DNA from 3 places in the Pseudomonas sp. SL4(2022) genome. Region 3 is predicted to be linked to each of the others. Evidence: predicted binding sites of a transcription regulator. Region 3 holds the regulator's gene; each other region holds the start of a gene.

Region 1 (9,861 bases), 1.5 Mb from region 3:
ATTGAAGAGTTGCGGGATTACCTGTTGTTCAATCCAATGACCAGCGAGCGCTATTTCGTTGAGCATGTCGACGCCCTGGTGAATGGGCGTTATCCATCCGATTGGCGGGTGGTCTGATGCGAGGGGGCTGTGTGACCAATATTCGACCCGATGTCACGGTCGCCGTGATGTCCTACAACAACAGTGCCTACATCGCGCAGACGATAGAGTCAGTGCTGGCCCAAGAGGGTGTCAGCCTGGAGCTGTTTGTATTTGATGACTGTTCGACAGATCAGACTCTCGATGTGCTGCAACGCTACACGAGTGATGCGCGTTTTTCATATGAGGTTAATCAGAACAACCTCGGCATGATGGGTAACTACAACCGCTGTTTGCGAGCGGGTACAGGGCGTTTCGTCGTTGTCCTGGGTTCGGATGATCTTCTTTACCCTGGTCATTTAGCAAACCAGGTGGCGGCTTTGGAGTTACATCCGGAGTCCGACCTGGTCTACACCCAGTGCCAGTGGATTGATGAAACAGGTGCGGCGACTCAACAGCCAGTCCACCCCGGGCATCGCCTTTGTTCGTATTTTGGTCGACGTGATGAAGTTGTCGACCTGCTGAGTTTCGATAACTACATCACCCCATCTGCCGTTATGTTCCGACGTGCTGTTTTTGCGCATGTGCAACTTGTTGATGGGAATGTGCACCGCCCTGATCTGGTGGCGGGGGATTGGGAACTCTGGACGCGGATCGCTCGGCATAATCCAGACTTTGTATTTCTGCGCCAGCGCACTGTCGGCTACCGCGTGCACGGCGGGCAAATTTCCCAGAGTTTCTACTCGTCCTCAAAACCGCTGTTAGAACATACGGAGATTCTGGAGCTCAACCTGGCTTGCCCTGAGGTTTTGCCGCGTTTACGGGCAAAAGCCAGTCTGATATGGGATCTCTATCAGCGCCGGCAGAGCCAGTATTCTCAAGAGGTGAGGGCGCAGATTGCTGATCGCGTCGCAGCTATTCACCGCGCGTTGTTTGCCTCTGAGCGTGCAGAAGATACATCGGCGCCCATGTTTTCGATCATTCTCACGACCTACAACCGCCCCGGGTTGTTGATCGATGCCTTACACAGTGTTCAGAACCAGGCGTGGCAGGACTACGAGCTGATCGTGATCAATGACGCAGGCGAGCCTGTGGAGCACGTGCTGGCTCAGGTTGATATGCCGGTGACCTACGTGCGTCAGGGGCGTAACCAGGGGTTGTCGGCTGCGCGAAATGCCGGTTTGAAATTGGCGCGGGGACGTTACATCGTCTATCTGGACGACGATGACATCTATCTGCCTAATCATCTTGCTGTATTGGCCGAAGCCTTCGTGCGCGATCCAGGCAGCGTCATCTACACCGGTGTCGAATACGTCAGTGAGCGGCTTGAAGGCGAGCAGCGAATTGAGCTGGCGCGCAGCCAACCCTACTGCCATGAGGTTTTTGATCGGGATCGGCTGTTCACCCAGAATTACATACCGGTCAATACCTGGGCGCACCCGCGCGAGATGTTGAATGTGGTGGGTGAATTCGACACTGGATTGGCGGCGTTTGAAGACTGGGACATGCTCCTGCGTCTCGCCACGCATTATCCCTTTGTCCATGTGCCGCTGGTGACGACCGAAGTCCACACTCGTCAACAGAGTGCTGCGGGCGAACATATGCTGGGGCGAGAGAGAAAGAATTTTCCCGCGCTCTATCAGATGCTTTATCAACGTTACCCAGGATCGCAAGCGGGGCCGCTACAGCGCGCCCGCGAAGACATGCTGCAACGTCTGGGTGTGTCGTCGGGAGCCTCGCGCGAGGCCTACACCTTGCAGCATTGGTTGGCGCAGCGTTTACCCACCCAAGCAGAAAATCGTCTGATTAACCAGCACCTGCAGGAGCAGGGTGGTGGTCCGTTAATCGGCATCATGGTGCTGGATGTTGAGGGGCAGTCAGCCCCCTTGATGAAAACGCTAAAGAGCTTGATTGGTGAGCATTGTTTGTATGCCACCCTGAAAATTGTCGTGCTGACAAGCAGCCGTGATACGCCAGCCACGTCGGCGCAAGACAAGCTGCACTTTGTCCATATGACGGATGAAGATTTGGCATCGCAGCTCAATCGGCTGTTGGCTGACAGTGAGGTCTCCTGGTTTATGTTGGCCCGAGCGGGGGATGAATTTACTTCCAGCGGCTTGATGATTGCGGGGCTCGAGTTGGCGGCGAACCCGGGTTGCCGTGCGGTATACGGTGATCAGTTGCAGCGTCTTCCAGATGGTGCTTTGGGGGGGGCATTTCTCCCGGCATTCAACCTGGATATGTTGCTCAGTTTCCCCTTGGTTATGGCGCGTTACTGGTTGTTTCGTCGTGACATTGTGCTGGATCTGGGTGGTTTTGATGCGCAGTTTTCCGATGCGCTTGAATTTGACCTGATCGCTCGACTCATTGAAGCCCAGGGCTTGGTGGGGCTGGGTCATATTGATGAGCCGCTGGTCATCATTGATGCACCGGTATTGCGTGATAACCCCGATGAGTGCCGCGTGATTGAGCGTCATTTGTTGCAGCGTGGTTATCAGGCGCAGGTTATTCCCGGATTACCGGCGCGCTACCGCATCAATTACGGCCAGATGGACACACCTATGGTGTCCATTGTTATTGCGCTAGAGGCATCCCTGGCCAGCCTGCAGCGCTGTGTGGACAGCCTGCTTGAGAAGACTCGCTATACGAATTACGAAGTTCTCCTGGCAGCACATGATCAGCTGGATGCTTCGACCCAGGCTTGGTTACAGGGCATTAGCGGTTTGGCGGATCCCAAGCTGCAAGTGATTTCAGCCGATACAGCTATGCAGGCGCAGAACACGGCTGCTCTGCATGCGCAGGGTGACTACCTGCTGCTCTTGTCCGCTGAATCAGTTGTGGTCTCTGAAATATGGCTGGATGAGTTGCTGAACCATGCACAACGACCTGAAGTCGGGGTGGTGGGGGGCAAACTGCTGCGCAGTGATGGGCATGTCGATCAGGCTGGTTTGTTGTTGGGGCTTCGCGGACCTGCGTCGCGCGCTTTTGCCGGTGAGGCAATTGACAGCGCAGGGTATATGCAGCGGCTGCAGGTTGATCAGAATTACACGGCTGTCGGCGAGGCTTGCCTGATGGTACGCACCGACATCTTCCGCCAATTGGGCGGATTGGATGTCACGTTGAGTGCATATCGCGATGTGGATTTCTGTTTGCGCGTGCGTGCCGCCGGTTATCTGACTGTATGGGCGGCCCATGCGCTGCTTATGCACGAGCAAGAGTACAGAGAGCCGGATGTTGCTGAGCAGGATGCATTTTATGAGCGTCACTTGTCAGCGATTGCGCATGATCCGGCTTATAACCGAAACCTGGCATTGAGCGGGCGTGGTTTTGATCTGGAAGTCGATGCCGGTCTGACATGGCGCCCTCTTACGTGGCGGCCTCTGCCAGTGGTGCTGACTCACCCTGCTGATCCTTATGGTTGTGGGCACTATCGTGTAATCAAGCCATTTTCAGCGCTGAAAGATGCTGGGCTGGTCGATGGCATGATGTCCTTTGGGTTGCTTCAGGTGCCTGATCTGGAACGCTTGAAGCCCGATGTGATTGTGTTGCAGCGCCAGATCGGCGATGACCGACTGGAGGCGATGCGCAGGATCAAGAAGTTCTCCCGAGCATTCACCATTTATGAGCTGGATGACTACCTGCCTAACCTCCCAATCAAGAGTGTTCACCGAGCGCAAATGCCTAAAGATGTTTTCAAGTCTTTGCGCCGAGGGCTGAGCTTTGTGGATCGCTTTACGGTGTCTACCGAGCCGTTGGCGGAAGCTTTTTCCGGTTTACATGATGATATTCGAGTCATAGAGAACCGCTTGCCGCTCGATTGGTGGAGCGATCTCTCTGCGGCTCGGCGTCGTGGGGCCAAACCTCGCGTTGGTTGGGCTGGTGGTATCAGTCACACCGGTGACCTGGAATTGATTTTCGATGTAGTCAGAGAGCTGGCTGGAGAGGTTGAGTGGGTCTTTATGGGTATGTGCCCGGACAAAATCCGCCCTTATGTGCATGAGGTGCATGCGGGAGTTGATATCGAGCGTTACCCGGCGGCTTTGGCCAAGCTGGATTTGGATCTGGCGTTGGCTCCGGTTGAGCAGAACCTGTTCAACGAGTGCAAAAGCAACCTGCGTCTTCTGGAATACGGTGCCTGTGGTTTTCCGGTGATTTGCAGTGATCTGGTTTGTTACCGGGGGGCTTTGCCTGTTACCCGAGTCAAGAATCGATTCAAGGATTGGGTCGACGCCATCCGTATGCACATCAATGATCTGGATGCGAGTGCCAGCATGGGCGACGAGCTGCGCAGGCAGGTGCGTGAGGGCTGGATGCTGGAAGGCGCTAACCTTGATGCCTGGCGCGCCTCATGGTTGCCCAACTGATGCCGATACAGTGACGGGCATCGGGGTAGTGGCTTGTTCAGGAACCTGGTAATAGCTGTCGAATTATCGGCAGATGCCAGGTTTCTCCCGCCTTTGATGCATAAGTACTTGTTCTGCTGGCGGAAAAAAAAACAGAGTCAGATGCTAAAGCTACTCTTGAAACCGCCGATACAAAGATCGAATGCGAACTTTATGGGGCGTCTGAGCAAAGCAGGCCCAGAGCTCGCAGGCTCAGACAAACTCAGTAGCACGGTCCTTTGGAGGCAAACACCATGGCCCTTACAGTCAACACAAACGTAGCGTCGCTCAATACTCAGCGTAACCTCAATACCTCATCCAAAGGCCTGGACACCTCGCTGCAGCGCCTGTCCACCGGCTTCCGTATCAACAGTGCCAAGGATGATGCCGCAGGCCTGCAGATCTCCAACCGTCTGACCAGTCAGATCAACGGTTTGAACGTTGCGACCCGTAACTCCAACGACGGTATCTCCCTGGCGCAAACCGCTGAAGGTGCCCTGCAGCAGTCGACTGGTATTCTCCAGCGCATGCGCGACTTGGCTCTGCAGTCTGCCAACGGTTCCAACGGTGCTTCTGAGCGCGCGGCCCTACAGGGTGAAGTGTCCCAGCTCCAGCAAGAGCTGAACCGTATTGCCGATACCACAAGCTTTGGTGGTCGCAAGATTCTTGACGGTTCTTTCGGTTCGCAAAGCTTCCAGGTAGGCGCCAACGCCTATGAAAATATCAACGTATCCATCGGTTCTGCTGCGACTGACCGCATTGGTGTGAACCGTTACACCACCTCTGGCGGTGGTGCGTTCGCCACCAGTGGTGCATTCAGCGCAACCAGCGGCAGCGTCTACAGCTCCTCCGGCTTCAGCATTGACTCCAAGCTGAACAGCTCTGCCACTGCAGTAACTTTTGCTGCCAGTGGTTCGGCCGGTGAGATTGCCTCGGCGGTCAACTCGAAGAGCGACGAAACCGGCGTAACCGCCAACGCCCGTACTGTTGCGCGTCTGGGTACCGTGTCTGCTTCTGGTTCCATCGCGTTCTCTCTGTATGGCGCTAACAGCAAAACAACCTCTACCGAGAACGCGAATATCTCGGCACTGGTCACCGATACTGCTGACCTCTCTTCTCTGGCTGAGGCGATCAACAAGGAAAGCGGTAAGACCGGTATTTCTGCTGTATCGAAAGGCAGCTTCATTGAGCTGGTCAGTGATCGCGGCGATGCGATCAAGATCGAGAACTTCTCCATCAGTGGTACCGCAACCGCATCGTTGGAAGCACGTAACTTTGACGGTTCGGCAATTGTTGGCGCGGCTGTCAGCCTTACCAGCGGTACAACCAACGATGCCCGCGTGGATGGCCAGGTTATCTTTGAAGCACCTGATGCCTTCCAGGTAACCGGTATGGGTGCCGGTGTGGCCAGCGCAGCAGGTGCCAGCAGCTTCAGTACTCTGGACTCGGTGAAGGACATCGATATCAGCACTTCTACTGGCGCTCAGGATGCTCTTGGGATCATCAACGGTGCGATATCCAACATTGACAGTCAGCGTGCCCAGCTCGGTGCTGTGCAGAACCGCTTCGAGAACACCATCTCGAACCTGCAGAACATCTCTGAGAACGCCTCGGCTGCACGTAGCCGGATTCGTGACACCGACTTTGCTGCTGAAACCTCGGAACTGACCAAGAACCAGATCCTGCAACAGGCCGGTACTGCGATCTTGGCCCAGGCCAATCAGCTGCCACAGGCTGTGCTCAGCCTGCTCGGCTAAGGGTAAAGGCGCTAGACTACGGGGAGAAGGGCTTAGCTCTTCTCCCCGTTCCCTCATTCTGAGGAGAGAGTTATGGACATTAGTTCGATTCAGGTTACGTCCGCCCCGAACGTCGTTGCTTCAAAAGCAGAGCGAGCGCCAAGCTCATCTGCAAAAGTTACGACTGATGCTGTTGAGCGTAAGCAGGCTGAAGAGGCTGCAGTGGCCACCGCCACTAAAGCTGAGAGCAGTCCTGCAGCTTCTCGCGAAGAAGTTGAAGCCGCTGTTGCGACAATTCAGGATTTCGTTCAATCGGTCCGGCGCAGTCTCAATTTCTCCCTGGAGGAGGGGAGTGGTCGAGTTGTAGTCAAGGTGACGGATGCAGGTTCGGGTGATGTGATTCGGCAAATTCCTTCAGAAGAAGCGCTGCAGCTTGCAGAAAATCTTTCGGAGGTTCGTAGTCTGTTATTCAAAGCCGAGGCCTGATTCCATTCAATTGGCACGGCTTTTGACTACTTACACCTGTTAGGTGTTTATAGTCATTTTATTGGCGAGGTGAAGCATGGCCGGGATTACGGGCATTGGCTCAGGGATCAAGATCGACGAAATTGTCGCGGCGATGGTCAATGCCGAAAAGGCACCCAAGACCAATCAGCTGGATCGTCTTGAAAAAACCACGGTCTCGCGCATCTCGGCAATGGGTTCGCTAACCAGTGCGCTCAATACATTTAAAACCGCTGTCGATTCGTTGAATAAAACGGCTCTGTTTGAGTCGAGAACAGCCAGTTCATCGAACACCAGTGCGCTCAAGGTAACCGCCACCACAACGGCGCCTGCCGGCAACTACAATGTTCAGGTCAAACAGCTGGCGACCAGTAGCAAGGTTGCATTGCAGTCTGTGTCCGGCGGCAGTGCGGCCACCTTCAATAGCGGTACGCTGAATATTTCCACCGGTAGTTCCAGTTTCGGCGTGGCTATCACGGCGAGCAACAACACCTTGGCCGGTATGCGCGATGCAATCAATGAAGCTGGTAAAGCAACGGGTGTAAGCGCCACCATCATTACCGATGACTCTGGTTCACGTTTGGTATTGAACTCCACCAAGAACGGTGCGGGTAACGATATTCAGGTGGCTGTAACCGAAAACGGTGTGACCACAGGAGCCAATACGCTGACATCCCAGGCGTTTACTCCCACGGTCGCTCCTGGCAACCCCAATGCATTCGTTCCACCAAACTCTACGACGGGTGCTGGTGGTGTCATCACCAAAGCTCAGTCATCGAAAATATCAGTCGATGGCCTGGAGTTGGTGCGTAATACCAACAGTATTACTGATGCGCTTGAGGGGGTGACGCTTGATCTGAGCGCAGCGCAGAGCGCCACTGATCTTGCCGATGGCAAGACTATTAGCGTGACTGTTGGGGTCGACAAAAGCAGTGTGAAGAACAACCTGCAAAAGTTTGTCGATGCTTACAACGCATTGATCAGTACAACATCCCAATTGACCGCCGTGGTTCCTGTCGACGGTGGCAATCCCGTGACCGGCCCTCTACTGGGTGATTCGTCGATCCGCAACGTATTGTCTGGTTTACGCAATGAAATGGTGAAGATGTCGGGCGAAGGCGGTGTGCGTGCATTGGCCGAGCTGGGGATTGCCACTGAAAAGGACGGCAAGCTCAAACTTGATGACACCAAGTTGACCAAGGCACTCAACAATAACTTCGACCAGGTTGCCGGGTATCTGGCGGGTGAGGGTGGCCTGATGGGGCGCTTGTCTAAATCGGTCGGTGCCTACGTTGGCACAGAAGGTGTACTCAAGCAGCGAACTGATGCCCTGCAGGCTACCAAAGTCAGTGTCGATGAGCAGCGCAAAGCCTTGGCCATAAGGGTTGAGAGCTTGAAGACACGGCTCTATGCCCAATACAACGCGATGGATTCCTTGGTAGGACGCTTGCAGAAAACCAGTGAAAGCCTGGCCAATCAGCTTGCCAAGCTGCCAGGTGTTGTGAAAAAGGATTAGTAATGAGCAAGAAGCCGATAGATACCTATAAACAGGTCAATACGAGTCACGATGTCTCGCCTTATCGTACGGTGCAACTGCTGCTTGAGGGCGCGGTACAGCGAGTGATGTTGGCTAAGCATGCGCAAGCTGAAGGGGATGCAGAGGTTCGTGGTTTGGCTGTTGGCAGCACCATCACCATCCTGGGTGTGCTCCAAGCCAGTCTCGACAAGAGTCTGGGAGGGGAAATTGCCGAGAATCTTGATGCTTTGTATGACTACATGACCCGTCGTCTTGCCGGTGTAGCGCTTGACTCTACACCGCGTACGCTGGATGAAGTTCAAGTTCTACTTGAGCAGATCAAAAGTGCCTGGGACGCAATTGGTCCCGAAGTAGAGCCTGCTGCAGTTAGTTGATTTGATTGTTAAAGCTTTGCGCTGGAAAGCCGATATCCAAGGTATCAGGTCAGCAAGAAGCGAGAACAACGATGAACGCTATGGCGGCTCTCAAGCAGTATCAAACCGTCAATACCCAGGCGCAAGCTGTAGAAGCCAGCCCGCATCGCCTGATACAGATGCTGATGGAAGGTGGGCTTACGCGTTTGGCACAAGCGCGCGGGGCAATGGAGCGCGGCCAGGTAGCCCTCAAAGGTGAATTGATCGGGAAGGCGATCGGCATTATCGGTGGCCTGCGTGAAGGGCTTAATCTCGAACAGGGCGGTGAAGTAGCCGAAAATCTGGATCGTTTGTATGAGTACATGACGATGCGCCTGTTAGATGCCAATGTGCAAAACGAAATCGCGCCTCTTGATGAAGTCACTCACCTGTTGCGCAATGTCAAAGCTGGCTGGGACGCCATTGCCGAATGAGGCGTTCCCATCCGAGGAAGTGTTTATGAGTTCATCCGTGAAGCGACTTGAAGAAACCGGTAGTGCCTTGCGGGTAGCCCTGGCGACTCAAGATTGGGCCGCAATCGGTGAGCTGGACCTGCAGTGTCGTCAAGCTGTTGACGAGGCAATGGTTGATTCTGCCGGTGATGAGGACACCCTGCGTGCGCGAATGCAGGAGTTGCTTGATTTGTATCGTGAGCTGGTTCTTGTTTGTCAGAGGGAGCAGCAGCGCTTGTCCCATGAGTTGGTGCAGCTTAACCAGTCTCAGCACGGTGCAAGGGTCTATCAGCTGTTCGGTTGATTGCCTCTCTCTTGCCGATTTCAATCGATGTCGGCCCTGTTACCCCTCTTCTTTTTTGTTACAGCGGCTTAGCTGGCTTTTTGAGCAGCATAAAAGTCACGCCATAAAATTGACTGCGAACAGAAAATTGACTTAACTAGTGCCAATTGTCGGCACTGGCCTGGGCCTTGGGCAGCAGACCGTACTCCCTTCACTCCAGGATCAGTAAATACATATGTGGCGTGAAACCAAGATTCTTCTGATTGACGACAACAGTGAGCGTCGGCGTGACCTGACGGTGATCCTGAACTTTCTGGGTGAAGAGCATCTGGCCTGCGACAGTCAGAGCTGGCGACAGTGTGTGGCTGAACTGTCGTCGAACCGTGAGGTGCTCAGTGTTCTGTTGGGCGAAGTGAGCGCCAAAGGTGGTGTTTTGGAATTGCTCAAGCAACTGGCTGCCTGGGATGAATTTCTGCCGACCTTGCTGATCAATGAGC
Region 2 (9,861 bases), 570 kb from region 3:
ACCAGTTGGCGCGATGCACCGGCGTAGTCGTAGGAAAAGCCAGCAGGCGCTTCTTCCTGCATGATCTGCGTCACCGTCTCGACCGCTTCACCCATGCTGACAATTGGCACGCCCTGGATGATGGCCGAGTTGAGCTGCTGGAACTGGTTGAGCTGGGTCGGGCGAGCACGGTCGCTGACCTTGACCAGGGTTGACAGCGCCAGCATCGCACCGCTTTCGCTCTTCACGTAGTAGCTGTTCAGCCAGCCCGGATTGTCGCGGTAAGCACGCTCGACCTGGGCGATCACCTTGTAGCTGCGCCCGTCGATGGTAAAGCGGTTGATTTCACCTTCGCCGAGCAGGCTGGCCAGGGTCAGACCGAGGTCTTCCATGGACACGCCCATTTGTGCGGCTTTCTCGCGGTCGATTTCTACGACCACTTCTGGCTTGTCGAAGGCCAGATCGACGTCGAGGAAGGCGAACTTGCCAGACTCCACGGCGCGTTGCTTGACCCGCTCGGTCACTTGCAGCAGGGACTGGTAGTCGTTAGGGGTGTTGATCACGAACTGGAACGGCAACCCTTCACCGGTGCCTGGCAGTGCAGGCAGGTTGAAGCCGAAAATCTGCAGGCCGGCGATTTGCGACAGGCGCGCTTGCACCTCGGGAAGGATTTCCATCTGCGTGCGCTCGCGCTCACCCCACGGCGTCATCAGGAAGCCGCCGATACCCGATTGCACACCGCTGGTGCCGTTGATCTGGAAGGAGGAGTAGTACTCGGGGAACTCCTTAAAGATGGTCACGAACTCATCGGTGTACTTATTCAGGTAGTCGAGGTTGGTGGCTTGTGGGGCATTGGCAATCATAAAAATGATGCCTTGATCCTCTTCGGGAGCCAGTTCACTTTTGGTGAATTTGAGCAGCACCGGGATCAGGCACATGACGATCACCGCAAACACCAGCACCACTGGGCGTGTGTCCAGCGTGCTGTGCAGGGCGCGCTGGTAGCGGCGCTTGAGGCTGTCGAAAATCTGATCGAGTTTGTGTGCCAGGCCCGATGGATTCTCTTCATGGCGCAGCAGCTTGGCGCACATCATCGGCGACAGGGTCAGGGCGACGATGCCGGAGATGATCACCGCGCCGGCCAGGGTCAGGGCGAATTCCTTGAACAGCGCGCCGGTGAGGCCTTCCAGAAAGCCGATGGGCGCATAGACGGCCGCCAGGGTGATGGTCATGGATATCACCGGTACCGCGATTTCCCGTGCGCCTTCAATGGCCGCATCAAAAGGCGTTTTGCCTTCCTCGATATGCCGGTGGATGTTCTCCACCACAACGATGGCGTCGTCCACCACCAGGCCGATGGCCAACACCATCGCCAGCAGGGTCAGCAGATTGATCGAGTAGCCCATCAGTTGCATGAAGAACAGCACGCCGATCATCGACAGCGGGATGGTGATCACCGGGATCAGTACTGAACGGAACGCGCCGAGGAACAGGAACACCACCACGATGACGATCAGCACCGCTTCGCCGAGGGTCTTCACCACTTCGTCGATGGATGCCTGGATAAACAGGGTGGCGTCATAGGCGATGGAAACTTTCAGGTTCGGCGGCAGCTGCGCTTCCAGGTCTGGCATGACCTTGCGCACTTCCTTGATCACATCCAGCGGGTTGGCCCCCGGCGTACCCTTGATGGCGATGTACACCGAGGGGGTGCCGTCGAAGGAGCTGATCGCGTCGTAGCTTTCCGCGCCCATTTCCACCCGCGCCACATCGCGGATCAGCACGCGGCTGTCGCCCACGGTCTTCAACGGGATGGCGGCAAACGCCTCGGCCGATTTCAGGTCGGTTTCGGCGTTGATGCTGGTGACCACGTACTCGCCTTTCACTTCACCGGCTGCGGCAAGGAAGTTGTACTTGCGCACCGCATCGTTTACGTCACCGGCGGTCACGCCGTATGCACCCATTTTTACTGGATCGAGCCACAGGCGCATGGCGAACACCTGATTGCCGAGAATTTCGGCCTCAGCCATGCCCGGCAGGGTGGCCAGCTTGGGCTGGATGACCCGCGACAGGTAATCGGTGATCTGCGGGTTGCTCAGCTCCTGGCTGTAGAAGCTGATGTACATCAGCGCCGTGGAGTCAGCGGCTTCCTTGCTCAGCACTGGGTCTTCGGCGTTCTGCGGCAGCTGGTTCTTCACCTCGTTGGCCTTGGCCAGCAGTTCGGTGAACAGGCGGTCGCTGTTGGCGCCGATGCGCGCATAAATCGAGATGATCGATACGTTCTGCCGGCTCTCCGAGGTCATGTAGTCAATGCCGTCGGCACTGGCCAGACTCTGCTGCAGCGGCTGGGTGATATAACCCTGGATGGTCTCGGCATTGGCCCCGGGGTAAGCCGTGGTCACCGTGATCAGGGCGCTTTCCATCTGCGGATACTGGCGGATGGTCAGTTTGCTGAATGCCTGGAAGCCAAGCAGGATGATCAACAGACTGACCACGGTCGCTAGTACCGGGCGACGGATAAAGGGATCAGTAAAAGCCATAAATAAGTTCCTTTGCGCCGCGCCGGGTTAATTGGCGCTTGGCTTGGCCTGCGAGTTGGCGATGCTGACATGGGCGCCGTTATCCAGCTTCAGCTGGCCGGCGGATACCACCTGCTCACCGGCTTGCAGGCCTTTGAGAATCACCACTTGGCCTTCACGGCGTTCGCCGGTTTCAACGAAGCGGCGGTCGACAGTCAGTTCGGCCTGGCCTTTGTCATCTTTGACCACCTGGCCGTCTTCTCCTTTCTTCTCGCCGATCACGTACACCGAATTGCCGTAGAGGGTGTAGGTGATGGCGGTTTCCGGGACAACGACCCGATCCTGTTCACCGGGCAGAAGAACCTCCAGGTTGGCGAACATACCCGGCAGCAGTTTGCTCTCCGGGTTGGTCAGCATGGCGCGGACCTGCACGTTGCGCGTGGTGTCTTCGACCTTGGGGTTGATCGCAGCGATTTCGCCTTCGAACACCTCGTTCGGGTAAGCCGCTACGCTGAAGCGCACGCGCTCGCCGATGGCCAACTGGGGCACCGCCTGCTCCGGCAGGAAGAAGTCGACGTAGAGCTTGCTCAGGTCCTGTAGGGTGGCGATGGTGGTGCCGGAGGCGAGGTAGTCACCAACATCCACCTGGCGGATGCCGATCGTGCCGGCAAAGGGTGCAAGGATGCGCTTCTTCGCCAGTTGCGCCTGCAGCTGGGCAACGCTGGCGTTGGCTTTCTGCAGGCTGGCCTGAAGTCGGTCGAACTCACTCTTCGAGATGCTCTGCCGACTGATCAGGCTGCGGCCGCGTTCATATTCCACGCGGGCCAGACCCAGCTCTGCCTGTGCAGTGGCCAGGCTGGCCTGTTCGACATCGCTGTCCATCTGGATCAGCGGCTGCTGCAGGGTAACCTGCTCACCGGAGCGGAACAGCACCTGTTGCACAGTGCCGCCGACTTCCACGGTCAGGTCAACGCCCTGAAAGGCCTTGAGTGTACCGATGGCCGGCAGGCGGCCCTGCCACGGACGCGTTTCGGCGCTGGCCGCATCTACGCTGACGGCCGGCTGCGGTGCCGAGAACATCTGCACTTGTTGGTAGATAGAAAAGCCTTTGTAGGCGGCGAGGGCGAGTACCACGAGGAGTACCGCGCCGAGCATGATCAGCATGCGGCGAAGCAACATATTCCGGTTCCTTGGCAAAGCGGTAAGAGGGCCTGGGAATAGGCAAGAGGGGCACATTAGACCTCGCGCAGAGGCCTGTCAAAGATTCGCATTTGCAAAATATTGCTGTACAAAAGTTGCCTGATTGATCAAGTGCTTTTTAAGCAAAATGCCAGCATGTGCTGGCATTTTGTTGTTTGCTTTTCAGTGCGCTCCGCGGGTCAGGCACTCAGGCGTTGAGTAACCTCATTTAGCTGCCCTGACAGGTCATGCAGGTTGCGCCCGGCGCTTTCGGTGCGCTGGACGTTCTCCTGATTGGCTGTGGCAATGGAGGTGATCTCGGTGAGGTTGCGCGAAATATCTTCGGCCACGGAGGTCTGTTCTTCGGCGGCGGTGGCGATCTGCCGGTTCATGTCGCGGATCGCTTCCACTGCGTTGGTGATCAGCTGTAGCGTGGCGCCGGCTTCGGTCACCTGGGTCACGCCTTCTTCGCTGCGCTGCTGGCCGCTTTGAATGGCGCGCACTGCATTCACCGCCCCGGTTTGTACGGTGTCGATGATCTGGTGGATTTCCGCGGTGGACTCGGCGGTACGCTGCGCCAGGGTGCGCACTTCGTCGGCTACCACGGCAAAGCCTCGACCCTGTTCACCGGCGCGTGCGGCTTCGATGGCCGCATTGAGGGCCAGTAGATTGGTCTGCTCGGCGATGCCACGAATGACTTCCAGCACCTTACCAATTCGTCCTGTATCGTTTTCCAGGCGGCGAATCACGTCTGAGGTGTTGCTGATTTCGCTGCGAATATCAGTGATGGTGCTGATGGTGGCCTGCATCACCATATCGCCCTGGCGTGCCGCATTATCAGCCGCGTCGGCGGCGCCGGCAGCTTCAACCGCATGACGGGCGACTTCTTGGGCTGTGGCGGACATTTCATGCATGGCGGTGGCGACCTGGTCGGTACGCGAGAATTGCTCGCGTGTTCCCTGGGCCATCAGGGTGGCGATCGAGTTGAGTTCGCCACTGGCGATATCCAGGTCAGCCGTGCTGCGTTTCAGGCGGGTAAAGGTGTCGGCGAGGAAGTCACGCAGGATGTTGGCCGCGACGGCGAGTTTGCCCAGTTCGTCTTGGCGTGTGGCATCTACATGTTGGCCGAAGTTGCCCCGGCTAAGTTGGGCGATATGATCAATCAGTTCGCGGATCGGGTTGATTAAGTTGCGGTTGACCAGCCATAAGCTGAACAGGGCGGTCACCACGGTAGCGCCGAGCATCAGCAGGGTGCCATAGGTGATGGTGCGGTCTGCTGCGGCATTGATCTGGCTTGCTTGCTCCAGGCTTTGTTTATGCAATTCGTTGGACAGGGCCTCCAACTGTTGTGCTGTGTTGCGGTCAATGCCGGACACCGCCTTGTCACCGACTGCAGCGTCACCGCCAGCAGCGACAAAGGCATCGCGACCCTTGCGGTAGTTGGCGCCGAGCGTCTGGTGTTCGCTGCGCAAGGTGTCGACCTTGGTTTTCAGCGCGCGGTCGGCACCGGCCAGCTCGCTCAATTTGCCCAGTAAGTCCTGAACCTTGCGCTCCTGTGCTTCGAACTGGCCCCAGTATTTGTCCAGTTGGGCTTTGTCGCTGCCACGCAGCAGGACGTTTTTCCACTCCTGTACCTGGGTCTTGAAGTTCAGGTTGGTTGAATCAATCAGCGTCGACGCCTCCAATGGGCCATCAAGCAGGCCACGATAGGCCTGCATGCCGCTGGAGAGGAAGCTGAAACAGGCCAGTGCCGTGACCAGAATCAGCGCCAGGCTGCCGCTGAGCAGGGCGAGGATTTGCGCGCGCAAGGATTTCTGCAGAAACATGGGTGGATACCCCCGACTGTGGAATACGAAATGCCAGTGACGCGAGCGCGTCCTACTGCGAAGTCCTTCTCAACTGGTATCGGCTGTGCCGCAGTATTTCACGTACGGCCTGACAGGAGTATAGATCGGCTCTGCAGAGGCATTCTTTAACCTGCCGCAGGTGTGTTACAGATTCGGGACAGGCCGCATGACCCGCCACCTCGTGCGAGCGTGCTCCTCATGCTGTTGTGTCAGGCCAGGCGCAGGTGGTTGTCCCATAGTCCTGCAGGGAGTTGTAGCGGCTGGCTGCTGATCTGAGCGCCGCGGCAGTCGTACAGGCGGCAACGGCCGACGCCGCTGCTGACCACAAAACCGTCGGCTACTGCGCCTACTCCGGCGCAGTCGGCCAGTGGCGCATCCAGGCGCAACTCGGCGCTGTCCAGGTCCCAGATAAACACCCGATTACCGCGTGGCGCGGTCAGCGCCAGCAGGCGCAGTTCGCTGTGGATCGCTACGCTGGCGGTGTACTGGTTCATCAGCTGACGCTGCGCATTGGCCACCGGGAAGTGCTGGAAGGGCTGGCCGGGGCGTTTGATCGCCAGCAGCGGCACCACATCGCTGGTTGCGCCCATATATTGCTGGCCGCTGACAATCGTGCCATCGCTGGCCACGGCCATATGGCGCACGCTGTTCATCCGTTCTGGCAGCTGTTCCTTGCTGATCAGGCTGCCGTCGCGGCGCAGCAGCACCAGGCTGGACTCCATGGCGTCGAGGTTCATTTCCACCCGGCTGTCGGCTTCGGTGCGGATGCCGCCGTTGGCCACGACCAGCGTTTCACCGTCTGGCAGCCAGAGCAGCTGGTGCGGGCCGATGCCGTGGGTCGACAGTTCGCTGCTGCGCAGCAACTGTTCACCTTGCAGGCGATAGACGCCAAGTAGGCCGCGACCGGGATCGGAGGTGTCGTTCTCGGTGGCGTACAGCCATTCGCCGTCCTTGTGGAACACCGCATGGCCGTAGACGTGGCGCTGCTTGGGTGAGTGGATGGTCTGCAGCAGGCGGCCATCGCGAGTGTCGATCAGGTAGCTCTGGGTGCTCGGGCGGCGACCGACAAACAGCGCCATTGGCAGAAACGGATGGCCGATAACATCGTGGCAGCGCTCGTTGACCTGGGTGGCAAATACCGGGCTGCCATCGAGCCGGTAACCCACTGCGAAGTGTTTGCCGGCGCTGTCGTTGCGTGCCGACAGCAATAACGGCTGCGCGCCACTGTGCATCAGCGTCCAGCCGCCGTAAGTGCCGGCGGCCGCTGCCGTGGCGGCAACAGCCGCGATGCTCAAGCCGAGAAAGGTGCGGCGATTGATCTGCATGGTTCAGTCACCGTCATGGGCGTTAAAGCCCAGCTGGATGCCCAGAGTCTTCGCCAGCTCGGATTCATGCAGGCGATGCAACACATTCAGGCTGTCATACAGGGCGTTGACCTCGGCGCGGCCGGCGTCGTCGCTAAGCAGTTCGCCGAGCGGCCGTTGGGCGGCGGCCAGGCGTTGACGGGTGTCGCTGTAGGCGTCGTTGATGCGTTGTTTCAGTGCGCCCTGATCACTGCCGAGCAGCGCCTGGATGCCATCCTGCTCGGCACCCAGCCAGATGCGTTCGGCGCTGGCCAGACTGGCAGCGAGGTTGGCCAGACTGGCCTTGCTGCGCCAGGCTTCGGCCTGATAGGGCTGCGGCTGACCTTTGCTCTGGCGGCCGAGTGGCGTGCCGAGTTTCTTCTTCAGCCCGTCGATGGCGCTAACCTGGGTACGCAGCAGCTCGGCCACCGCTTCCGGGGCTTCGGCGTAGCGCGCATTGGGGAAGTCCCTGAGCAGCGCGGCCATACCGTCTTTGGCTTGCCACTGGCTTAGCACATCGGCGGCGAGGACTTGCTGGTGCTGGCCGATGGCAACGATCAGCGGGCAGTAGCGGGTTTTCTGCTCGGCGACGTTCAGATCAATTGCCGGATCGAACAGCAGGTATTCATAGGCGGTGAGGCCTTGTACCACGACGCTGGATTTATCCAGATCGGCTGGGGTCAGCTCGGGTTTGCTGTTGACCAGCGCCTCAACCTGACGTGCCACCAGGTTCTTCTTGTCCGGCCAGAACTGGATCTGCCAGGCGCGGTTGCCTTCCGCCAGCGGACCGAAGGCAACCGGTTGCACGGCGGCCCAGGCGCTTTGCGCGCTGGCAAAGGCCTGACGGGCTTCGGCGAGGTTCTGTTGGCCGGCGCAGAAGGCCTGGCCGCTAGCTGCCAGCTGGCGGTCGGCTTCGCTCCAGGCGCTGTAAATCGGCAGCAACACGCCATCGGTGAGTGCACGGCTGACCTGCTGCTGCGGATCGCTTGGGCTGCAGGCGGTAAGCGTAAGGCTAAGCAGGGCGAGCGTGAGGGGTGAGCGGATCATCTGCGGCTCCTTACAATGAATTCAGAAAAGCCAACAGCGCGTTGCGCTCGTCGGCATTGAAAGTGATGACCTGCTGCTTGGCCGCCTCGGCCTCGCCACCGTGCCAGAGGATGGCTTCCAGCAGGTTGCGCGCGCGGCCGTCATGCAGGAACAGGGTGTGGCCGTTAACTGTTTCTGTCAGGCCGATGCCCCAGAGTGGTGGGGTGCGCCATTCGCGGCCGCTGGCGAGAAACTCCGGGCGGTTGTCAGCCAAGCCTTCGCCCATGTCATGCAGCAGCAAGTCGCTGTAGGGGCGAATCAGCTGATTGGCCAGCTCCGGCTCGGCGGCGTCACTGGCGGTGGTGAATTGCGGGGTATGACAGCCCTGGCAGCCTGCCTGGTGGAACAGGGTCTTACCAGTCAGCACCTGCGGTGTATCCGCGCCACGACGTGCCGGTACACCGAGGTTGCGGGTGTAGAACAGCACGCTGGCAAGAATGTTGTCGCTGACTTCCGGCTCGCCGCCATGAGGTGCGCTGCGGCAGTCGGGTTGTGCCGCAGTGCAGTTGTCCTGGCTGACCAGGCTGCTGGTCAGGCCCATGTCGTTGGCAAAGGCCTCGGCGTTCTGTTGGTTGAGGGTTGGTTGTCCGGCTTTCCAGCCAAAACGACCCAGCACCGTGCGTTGTTTCTCGCGGTCCCAGACCTGGTTGGCGCGCCCTGAGATGCCATCGTTATCACTGTCTTCGGGGTCGGCATTGGCCAGGATGGCCGCTTCGGGAATGGCTTCGAGCAGACCCAGACCAATCATCGGCGGAGCGATGCGTGCCGAAAACAGCGTATCGGGATGCAGAGCGCCATAACCGAGCTGGCTGATTTCCAGGTTGGGCTTACGCAGCTCAATTCGGGTGCCGTCGGCAAAACTGACCTGCTGCGTGCTGTAACTGACGCGCACCTTGCCCTCGGGGGGAACACCGGGGTTGGCCATGTCCTGCAACTGGCCACCGTAGGTGGGTTCGGCCAGTACGCCAAGGCGCTGGATAATCTCGGCATGTTCGCTGCCGGCTGGAATTGACAGGCGTACCAGCATCGACACCGAGCTGATCGCATCAGACGTCGGTGGGTGGCCGCGACCGTCCTTGATATGGCAGTTCTGGCAGGCGTTGGTATTGAACAGCGGGCCGAGACCGTCACGCGCGGTGGTAGTGGCCGGTGCGGTGACCCATGGGTTGCGGAAGAAGCTGTTGCCGACGCTGAAGTCCAGACGGCGTGAAGGCGTCAGATTGGCGGAGGGCAGGGAAAAGGCATTTTGGTCGGACTGGCGCACGGTGGTGCTGCCCGCAGACAGGGCTTCACCGGGTTCGGCTTCGGTGAATTGAGGGCCATTGTCGCAGCCAGTCAGGCCAAGACTCAGGGCCAGTAAGAGCGCAACGCGGTGCGGCGCATGCATGGAAGAGATCCGCAGCAAAAAACAGGCGGCTGATCTTAACAGTCCATCCCGTTTTAAATAAGACGGATTTGCATTATCGCTGGTGGCCAAAGGTCGCAGGGTATAAAAAACTGCATGCCATAAAAAAACCGCAACTCCGGTTAAGGCGTCGCGGCTTCTTATGCGCTACCAATCTTCGGACTTCGCGAGCTGGAGCGAGACAAGGCGCTACGTTAGCAACAGCCGTAGGCTGGCCCGAAGGGTGGGCGTAGTGAATCAAGCAGAGTTTACGAGCATTACTTGTTTCACTCGCCCTTCGGGCCGCGCTAAAACGCGTTAGCCGCAAGCAGCTTGCCGAGGCTGTTTTCAACGCAGTATCGCCGACGCGCAGCAAGCCCTACGCGGTTAGAAGCTGTGGTCAGCGGTATCCGGATTGAGATCACTGATACCCAGCTTGCCAGCGGCCTGCTCGATGGCGCCAGTCTGCTTGACCAGTGCGGCGATGGCATCACGAACGATCTGTTGGCCTTCGGTATTGTCGG
Region 3 (9,861 bases):
ATGCCTGCCGATATCATCAAGCGAGTAAACAGCATCTGCCAAGTTGGCCTTAACGATAGCCATCGGCATACCGTAGATCACACAGCTTGCCTCGTCCTGAGCCCAGACCTGGCTTCCGACTTGTTTAAGCAGACGAGCGCCCTCGCGACCGTCTGCACCCATCCCAGTCAAAACTACAGCCAATACCTTATCGGCATACGACTTCGCCACGGATCCAAAAGTGATATCAACACAGGGCTTGTAATTGAGCCGTTCATCACCAGGCAGAATCTTTACTACCCCCCTGGCATCAACCATCATCTGTTTACCACCGGGAGCAAGCAAAGCCAATCCGGGACGCAACGTATCACCGTCTTCGGCCTCTTTGACACTAATCCGACAAAGCTTATCAAGGCGTTCAGCAAACGCTTTCGTAAATGCAGCAGGCATATGCTGAATTAAAACGATTGGGGCTGGAAAATTAGCGGGCAACTGAGTCAACACGCGTTGCAATGCAACCGGCCCACCAGTTGACGTGCCGATGGCCACCAACTTATAGGGTTTCCGTTTTGGAGCCGCCGCGACTGCAGCCTGCACGGGTGTTGCAGCAGAGACCGGCCTACCGGGCGAGGCAGTTGTTAAAGGACGAGAAGCGGGTTTTACCGGATTCGGCGCAGGCGCCACAATTGAGGGCGCGGGCGTGCTGAAATTCCGGCGATTACTGCGCGCAATTGTATGAATTTTCTCGCATAGCAACTGTTTAACGCGCTCTGGATTGCGCGAAATGTCTTCAAAATTCTTGGGAAGAAAATCAACCGCTCCCGCTTCAAGCGCATCCAAGGTAACCCGAGCGCCTTCATGCGTCAGTGAAGAAAACATCAAGACCGGTGTTGGGCAACGCTGCATGATGTTACGAACAGCCGTAATGCCATCCATCATGGGCATTTCATAGTCCATGGTGATGACATCAGGCTTGAGTGTCTGCGCCTGCTCGATGGCTTCACGGCCATTGGTAGCAGTACCAATGACCTGAATGTTTGGATCAGCCGAAAGAATTTCAGATACACGCCGGCGGAAAAATCCGGAGTCGTCCACCACCAACACCTTAACAGCCATAACCACTCCTAAACGGTACGACAGACAGCTGCATCACGAACAATCACATACGTCGTGCGTAACGTTTGAGCATGCTCGGTACATCAAGAATAAGAGCGATGCGACCATCGCCTGTAATTGTTGCACCCGACATACCCGGAGTGCCCTGCAGCATCTTGCCAAGAGGCTTGATAACCACTTCCTCCTGCCCAACCAGCTGATCGACAACAAAGCCTATTCGCTGACTGCCAACAGACAGAATAACCACATGACCTTCACCCTGCTCGACATGTGCAGCACTGCCAATTAACCAGCGCTTGAGGTAAAACAAAGGCAAGGCCTTATCGCGAACAATCACCACTTCCTGACCATCAACAACGTTGGTACGCGATAAATCAAGGTGAAAGATTTCGTTAACATTCACCAATGGGAAAGCAAATGCCTGATTGGCCAACATCACCATTAACGTAGGCATGATTGCTAGTGTTAATGGCACCTTGATAACAATCTTCGAGCCCTGCCCCTTCACCGAGAACACATTTACGGTGCCATTGAGCTGGGAAATTTTGGTCTTCACCACGTCCATGCCCACGCCGCGGCCCGACACATCGGATATTTCTGTCTTGGTCGAAAAGCCCGGGGCGAAAATCAAGTTGTAGCATTCAAACTCATTTAAGCGATCAGCTGCGTCCTTATCCAACAATCCCTTTTCTACAGCCTTGGCACGCAACACGTCAGCATCCATACCTTTGCCGTCATCAGAAATCGACAGCAGGATATGATCACCCTCCTGCTCAGCAGACAACACGACCTTGCCACCACGTGCCTTACCCGACGCCTCGCGCTCTTCTGGAGTTTCAATGCCATGATCGACCGCATTGCGCACCAAGTGCACAAGCGGATCAGCCAGTGCTTCAACGAGGTTCTTGTCGAGATCCGTCTCCTCCCCGACCAATTCAAGATTGATCTCTTTCTTCAGGCTTCTGGCCAAATCACGAACCAGGCGCGGGAAGCGACCGAAAACTTTCTTGATTGGCTGCATGCGGGTTTTCATAACAGCAGTTTGCAAATCTGCCGTTACGACATCGAGGTTTGATACAGCCTTCGACATCGCTTCATCGCCACTACTGGAGCCCAAACGAACCAAACGGTTACGCACCAGCACCAGCTCACCCACCATATTCATGATTTCGTCCAGCCGCGCAGTGTCAACGCGCACCGTGGTTTCAGCTTCGCTCGGGGGCGCAGCTTTATCTGCCACGGGTGCAGCGGGCGCAGAAGCTTTGGCTGTTTCAACCTTGGGGGCAGGCTTAGCTGCGGGCTTGGCAGCCACAACTGCAGGCTTCACGGGCTCTGCAGCTTTAGGCTCCGGCGCAGCGGCTACAGGTTTAATCGCTTCAGGCTCGACAAACTTGCCCTTACCGTGAAGCTGATCCAACAGTGCCTCAAATTCATCGTCAGTAATGTCTTCGCCAGGAACCTCGGACACCTGGGCAACCTTGGGGGCCGGTGTGTCTTCGACCGGAGCAGGTGGGACAAACTGACCCTTACCGTGTAATTGATCGAGCAGCGACTCAAACTCATCATCGGTAATTTCATCACTACTGGTGGCTGCTGCCGGCGCTGCAGAGGCCGGCACGGCGGCTGGAACATTTGCTTCAGCGACGAATTGACCCTTGCCATGCAGTTGATCGAGCAGTGACTCGAACTCATCATCGGTGATTTCGTCACTGCTGGCTGTTTCGGGCGTAACGGTGTCGACGCTGCCGCCATCAAGAGCGCCCAACAGCTGCTCGAACTCACTGTCAGTGATATCAGAACCTGCACTTGCGGCCTCTGCAACCGCTACTTCCTCAACGACCTCAATTGCTTCTGCGGCCGGTTCGACTAAAGGTTCCTCGCCGGCAACCTCTTCAGAACCTGCCGGCTCCGCTAGACGAGACAACGCTGCGAGTAACTCGGGAGATGCGGGTGTCAGCTCCGTCCGCTCACGCACTTCAGTGAACATGCCGTTGACCGCATCAAGAGCTTCCAGCACTACGTCCATCAATGCCGAATCAACACGCCGCTCACCCTTACGAAGGATGTCGAAAACGTTTTCTGCGATATGGCAACATTCAACCAGCTCGTTGAGCTGGAGAAAACCGGCACCACCTTTGACGGTATGAAACCCGCGAAAAATAGCGTTGAGCAGATTCATGTCGTCCGGGCGACTTTCCAGCTCTACGAGCTGTTCGGACAGTAATTCAAGAATCTCGCCGGCCTCTACCAGGAAGTCCTGGAGGATTTCTTCATCGGCGCCGAAGCTCATATAGACGTGCTCCTAAAATCCCAGGCTGGAAAGCAGATCGTCAACATCATCCTGATTCGATGCGACGTCTTCACGCTTATCGGCATGAATCTGCGGACCTTCACCACGAGAAGGCTCTTTTTGTTCTTCTCGCTCGGCACGGAGCAATTCGTGGTTATGCTCAATACCGGCAATCTGATCGACTGAACTGGCCATAATCACCAGTTTCAACAGATTACTTTCAACCTCGGTCACCAACTGGGTAACCCGCTTGATTACCTGACCTGTCAGGTCTTGGAAGTCTTGCGCCAGAAGAATGTCGTTCAAATGCGAAGACAGCTTGGCCCCGTCTCGCTCGCTACGCGCAAGAAACAACTCAACTCGCTTGGCCAACTCTCGAAAACCATCAGCACTCATTTCGCGGCGCATGAAACGCCCCCAGTCGGTGCTCAAATTGTGCGCCTCATCAGCCAGATCATTCACCAGCGGAGCGCTCTGCTCGACCAAATCCATGGTGCGATTGGCCGCTTTTTCGGTCATCGTCACAACATAGTTAAGACGCTCAGTTGCATCAGTAATTTGAGAGATTTCGGTTGCATGAGGTACGCGTGGGTCAAGCTGAAAATTCACAATGGCATTGTGTAGCTCACGGGTCAGTTTGCCGACTTCGTGATACAAGCCGCGGTCACGCGCTTTGTTGAGCTCATGTATCAGCTGTACCGCTTCACCAAAATTGCCCTGTTCCAGGCTGTCTACCAATTGGCGAGCGTTGTATTTCAGGGTTGACTCAAGGTCACCGTGAACGGAATCTTTATGTTCCATAGCACCCTCGTGGCAGACATCAGCCGTTGACTCGCTCAAAAATCTTTTCGATCTTTTCTTTCAGAACCTGCGCAGTAAACGGCTTAACCACATAGCCATTTACTCCAGCCTGAGCTGCCTCAATGATCTGATCGCGCTTAGCTTCAGCAGTCACCATCAACACGGGCAGTGTTTTCAGGCGATCATCCGCACGTACGGCGCGCAGTAGATCAATTCCCGTCATGCCGGGCATGTTCCAGTCAGTCACCAAAAAGTCGAAGCTGCCGCTCTGCAACATCGGCAGAGCAGTAGTGCCATCGTCAGCCTCTGCGGTATTGGTGAACCCCAAATCACGCAGGAGGTTCTTGATGATCCGTCGCATCGTTGAAAAGTCATCAACGATGAGGATTTTCATGTTCTTGTCCAAGTCGACCTCCGTACAGTCCCAAACGCACCCAGCACTCTGTGCGCGTCTTTAATCGTGAAACCGGCCCAGCGTTAGCAAATTCAACTCAATGTGCGCGCCAATCAGCCAGTCGAGCACGCAAACGAGCAGCACACTGACTGTGTAGTTGGCTTACACGAGATTCGCTAACCCCCAGTACTTCGCCGATTTCCTTAAGATTTAATTCTTCATCGTAATATAGCGCTAACACCAGGCGTTCGCGCTCCGGCAGATTGGCAATAGCATCAGCCAAAGCTGCTTGAAAGCGTTGATCTTCCAGATCACGAGAAGGCTCAAGACAGTTAATGCTCGCGTCTTCACCTACTCCACTGTGTTCACCATCCAGCAACAGGTCATCAAAACTGAACAAGCGACTACCCAGCGTGTCGCCAAGGATGCCGTAGTAATCTTCGAGACTCAATTGGAGTTCGGCCGCAACCTCTTGATCTTTAGCGTCACGACCCGTTCTGGACTCAATCACGCGAATCGCATCGCTAACCATACGACTGTTGCGATGCACCGAGCGCGGTGCCCAGTCACCTTTACGTACTTCATCAAGCATAGATCCGCGGATGCGGATGCCAGCAAATGTTTCGAAACTGGCACCTTTGCTGGAATCGTATTTTTTTGACGCTTCAAGCAGTCCGATCATCCCGGCCTGGATCAGATCATCAACTTGCACATTGGCCGGTAAGCGTGCCAGCAGATGGTAGGCAATACGCTTGACCAAAGGCGCATAACGCTCGATCAACTGGTGCTGGGAGTCCTGCGCCTGCGCCTTGCTATACATACGAAGTCCAGAGGCTGCTGTCATGTGGCCGTGTCCGCGATCGGTTGGTGCACCAGGCGTTCAACAAAAAACTCTAAATGGCCACGCGGGTTGGCTGGTAAAGGCCAGGCGTCAACTTTCTGAGCTATTGCTTTGAACGCCAACGCACACTTCGAACGCGGGAAGGCTTCATATACCGCACGCTGTTTCTGTACGGCCTTACGGACTGACTCATCATAGGGAACGGCACCAACATACTGCAGAGCCACATCAAGAAAGCGATCAGTCACCTTGGTCAGCTTAGCAAACAGGTTACGACCTTCCTGTGGGCTGTGCGCCATATTGGCCAGTACACGGAAACGATTCATACCGTGGTCACGGTTGAGCAACTTGATCAACGCGTAGGCATCAGTAATCGACGTAGGCTCATCACACACGACCACCAGCACTTCCTGGGCCGCACGAACAAAACTGACTACGCCATCACCGATACCGGCAGCAGTATCAATAATCAGCACATCAAGGTTATCACTGATGTCACTGAAGGCTTGAATCAGCCCAGCATGCTGCATGGGGGACAGCTGCACCATGCTCTGAATACCGGATGCTGCCGGTACGATTCGAATGCCACCCGGCCCCTGCAACAGCACATCACGCAGTTCACACTCACCACTGATAACGTCTTCCAGGGTGCGCTTGGCACTCAAGCCCAGCAACACATCGACGTTAGCCAGGCCCAGGTCAGCGTCCATCAACATTACCCTGCGCCCAAGGTCAGCCAGAGCCAATGCCAGGTTCACCGAGACATTGGTCTTGCCGACGCCACCTTTGCCGCCGGTTACTGCAATCACCTGAACGGGATGCATACCCATATTATCTACACACCTTGTCTAACTTCGACTGGAGCCACTTTAGCCGGTCAGGCCTACCACAAACCGAAAGGAACCTTTTAACTGACACGTCGCGCGGACTGCTGGTAAAGACCGGCAAACATCTCTGCCATTGTATCTTCGCTAGGATCCTGGGTTGCCTGCAGCCCTACGGCACGACTGACCAGCTGATGACTGCGAGGCACCTGTAAATCATCAGGAATTCGTGGCCCATCAGCGAGATAGGCTACCGGTAGACGCTGCGTAATAGCCAGCCCTAATACCTCGCCCAGGCTGGTTGCCTCGTCCGCCTTAGTGACAATACAGCCTGCCAACCCACAGCGCTTATAACTATGGTAGGCGGCTTTCAGCACTTGGCCCTGGCTAGTGGCCGCCATTACCAGATAATTTTTTGCGTTGACGCCGCGGCTGGCCAGTGTTTCCAGTTGCATGCGCAAAGCGGGATCGTTGGCTGGAAGGCCAGCCGTATCAATCAGCACCACGCGCTTGCGTGCCAAAGGCGCCAGAGCCTGGGTCAGTGACTGGCCAGGATCCACCAGGGTCACCGAAACATTAAGAATGCGCCCCAGGGTCTTGAGTTGTTCCTGCGCCCCGATGCGGTAGCTGTCCAGGCTGACCAACGCAATATGCTGCGCGCCGTGCTTGAGGACATAACGCGCGGCCAATTTAGCCAGAGTCGTGGTCTTGCCCATCCCGGCCGGCCCCACCAAAGCGATAACGCCACCCTCATCCATCGGTTCCTGCTTCGGCGTTTTGATCGCATGGGCCAGGTGCGCCAGCAGCATGCGCCAGGCCTGGCGCGGCTCGGCCACGTTGGCAACGCGCTCCAGCAGGACTTTGGACAGTTCGGCTGACAGCCCCATACGCTGCAGGCGACGCCACAGATTAGCCTGTTGCGGGCGACGACTTTGCAACTGGCCCCAGGCAATCGAACCCAACTGAACTTCTATCAACTCACGCAGCCCGTGCAACTCAAAGCGCATGGCATCCAGTGCATGCTGATCAGTCCCGGCGGCGGGCGGTATAGGCGTGCGGGATTTGCGCATAACGGCTGCGAGACTATCGGCAGGCAACTCCAGCTCTGCGCCAAACAACTGGCGATCCTTACCGGCATCTACCTTGGCACGGGTAGTCAGTTCGGCCTGCGCAGTGGCGATTTTCGCCTGAGTCTTGCGCAATTCAGCCTCCAGGGCTGGATTAGGCTGACGCGCTGGCGCTGCCGGCACCTGATAGTCCAGCGCCGCAGTCAGTTCGACACCGCCAGCTACGCGGCGATTGCCAATGATCGAGGCATCGGCACCCAGCTCATCACGCACCAATTTCATGGCAGTGCGCATATCGGCGGCGAAAAAGCGTTTGACCTGCATGGCCTGTGACCTCGGTTAGTTCTGCCCCACCGTCGCAACGATGGTGACCTGCTTGTTGTCCGGAATTTCCTGGTATGCCAGTACATGGATACTCGGAACCGCCAGCCGCGCGAATCGCGAGAGCATCGCCCGGACCGGGCCGGCAACCAGCAGAATCACTGGTTTGCCAAGCATTTCCTGGCGCTGCGCTGCTTCCACTAGGGAACGTTGCAGCTTCTCGGCCATGCCTGGCTCTAGAAGAATGCCATCCTCAGAGCCTTGACCGGCTTTCTGAATACTATTGAGCAATATCTGTTCCAACCTGGGTTCCAAGGTGATGACAGGCAGTTCCAGCTCTAGTCCCACAATGCTTTGCACAATTGCGCGAGACAGTGACACACGCACGGCAGCCACCATCGCGGCGGGATCTTGACTCTTCACGGCCACGTTGGCGATGGCCTCAGCAATGGTCCGGATATCACGTACCGGTACCTGTTCCTGCAACAGAACCTGCAGCACCTTGAGTAAGGTCGACAGGGAAATCATTCCCGGCACCAGTTCCTCAGCCAATTTAGGCGAGGTCTTGGCCAGCAACTGCATCAGTTGCTGCACTTCCTCGTGCCCGAGCAGTTCGTGAGCGTGCTTGTGCAGCACTTGATTGAGGTGAGTGGCAACAACTGTGCTGGCGTCCACCACGGTGTAGCCGAGAGACTGCGCCTGATCTCGTTGGCTGGGGTCGATCCACACCGCTTCCAGGCCAAATGCCGGGTCCTTGGCGGCGATACCATTGAGTGGTCCGAATACCTGACCGGGGTTGATTGCCAGCTCACGGTCCGGATACACCTCGGCCTCGGCCACACTCACGCCCATGAGCGTCAACCGGTAGGCGTTGGGCTGCAAATCCAGGTTGTCGCGAATGTGCACCGAGGGCATGAGAAAACCCATTTCCTGGGAGAGCTTCTTGCGCACGCCCTTGATCCGCGCCAGCAGCTGGCCACCCTGGTTACGGTCAACCAGCGGAATCAGCCGATAACCCACTTCCAGCCCCACCATGTCGACCGGCGTTACATCATCCCAGCCCAGCTCTTTGACTTCCTGAGCTTTCTGCGTCGGCAGCAACTCCTGCTGACGCTGCACTTCCTTCACCTCTTCTTCTTTGACCACACGCTGCTTGTTGGCAATCCAGTAGGCAGCCCCTGCTGCAATCAAGCCAAGGCCGATGAAGAAGAAGTGCGGCATGCCGGGCACCATGCCCATGATGATCATAATGATGGCAGTCACGGCCAGTGCCCGTGGCGAGGCGAACATCTGCCGGTTGACCTGCGCCCCCATGTCCTCAGAACTGGACACACGCGTGACCATGATGGCAGCGGCCGTTGATAACAACAGCGAAGGGATCTGCGCCACCAGACCATCACCAATGGTCAACAAGGTGTAGATTTTGCCGGCCTCAGCGAACGGCAGACCATGTTGCAAAACACCGATGGCAATACCACCGATGAGGTTGATGAACAGAATCAACAGGCCGGCGATGGCATCGCCGCGGACAAATTTGCTGGCACCGTCCATCGAACCGTAGAAGTCGGCTTCTTGAGACACTTCCGAGCGGCGCTTCTTGGCCTCAGCCTGATCAATCAAGCCAGCGTTGAGGTCGGCATCAATCGCCATCTGCTTGCCTGGCATGGCATCGAGGGTAAAACGGGCGCTGACTTCCGAGATCCGTCCGGCACCTTTGGTGACCACGACGAAGTTGATGATCATCAGAATGGCAAACAGCACAATACCGACCACATAGTTGCCACCGATCAGCACCTCACCAAAGGCCTGGATCACCTGCCCGGCAGCAGCATGGCCCTCGTGACCATGCATCAACACCACCCGTGTAGACGCGACGTTGAGTGCCAAACGCAACAGCGTGGCCGCCAGCAACACCGTGGGAAACACGGCGAAGTCCAGAGGACGCAAAGCATAAATACTGACCAACAACACCACAATCGACAGCGCAATGCTGAAGGTAAACAGCACATCGAGGAGAAACGGCGGAATCGGCAACATGACCATGCTGAGCATGACCAGCAACAGCAGAGGAATACCCAGGTTGCCCTGTTTCAACCCTGCCAGGTTGCTGCGAACATCACCGATCATTTGCGAGCGATCTATTGCCACACCACTACCCCAAGACCATTCAATCTTTTGACGCTATGCGCGCCTTTGAGGAGGGTTTTGCAAGAAGCTGTCCAACTTCC

The links. The regulator FliA, encoded in region 3, starts transcription of late flagellar genes. The targets are predictions, from matches to a motif close to CTAAAGTTTNNNNNNNNNNNGCCGNTAA.
Positions count from the first base shown of each region.
Region 1: a site for FliA is predicted at 4,587-4,614, ahead of OU997_RS01280 (flagellin). Genes of this name have one in related genera too.
Region 2: a site for FliA is predicted at 5,626-5,653, ahead of OU997_RS12610 (methyl-accepting chemotaxis protein). Genes of this name have one in related genera too.

Region 1 covers NZ_CP113060.1:252,659-262,519, reverse strand. The annotation lists gene OU997_RS01290 (CDP-glycerol glycerophosphotransferase family protein) at 1-117, shown strand, start outside; gene OU997_RS01285 (glycosyltransferase) at 132-4,442, shown strand; gene OU997_RS01280 (flagellin) at 4,715-6,217, shown strand; gene OU997_RS01275 (flagellar protein FlaG) at 6,290-6,682, shown strand; gene fliD (flagellar filament capping protein FliD) at 6,759-8,216, shown strand; gene fliS (flagellar export chaperone FliS) at 8,219-8,611, shown strand; gene fliS (flagellar export chaperone FliS) at 8,683-9,063, shown strand; gene OU997_RS01255 (flagellar protein FliT) at 9,089-9,385, shown strand; gene OU997_RS01250 (sigma-54 dependent transcriptional regulator) at 9,600-9,861, shown strand, end outside.
Region 2 covers NZ_CP113060.1:2,669,006-2,678,866, forward strand. The annotation lists gene OU997_RS12600 (multidrug efflux RND transporter permease subunit) at 1-2,519, opposite strand, end outside; gene OU997_RS12605 (efflux RND transporter periplasmic adaptor subunit) at 2,547-3,677, opposite strand; gene OU997_RS12610 (methyl-accepting chemotaxis protein) at 3,878-5,503, opposite strand; gene OU997_RS12615 (DUF1513 domain-containing protein) at 5,734-6,843, opposite strand; gene OU997_RS12620 (imelysin family protein) at 6,853-7,914, opposite strand; gene OU997_RS12625 (di-heme oxidoredictase family protein) at 7,925-9,340, opposite strand; gene OU997_RS12630 (imelysin family protein) at 9,725-9,861, opposite strand, start outside.
Region 3 covers NZ_CP113060.1:3,240,738-3,250,598, reverse strand. The annotation lists gene OU997_RS15350 (protein-glutamate methylesterase/protein-glutamine glutaminase) at 1-1,095, opposite strand, end outside; gene OU997_RS15345 (chemotaxis protein CheA) at 1,139-3,385, opposite strand; gene OU997_RS15340 (protein phosphatase CheZ) at 3,398-4,186, opposite strand; gene OU997_RS15335 (chemotaxis response regulator CheY) at 4,206-4,580, opposite strand; gene fliA (RNA polymerase sigma factor FliA) at 4,678-5,424, opposite strand; gene fleN (flagellar synthesis regulator FleN) at 5,421-6,251, opposite strand; gene flhF (flagellar biosynthesis protein FlhF) at 6,329-7,636, opposite strand; gene flhA (flagellar biosynthesis protein FlhA) at 7,652-9,775, opposite strand.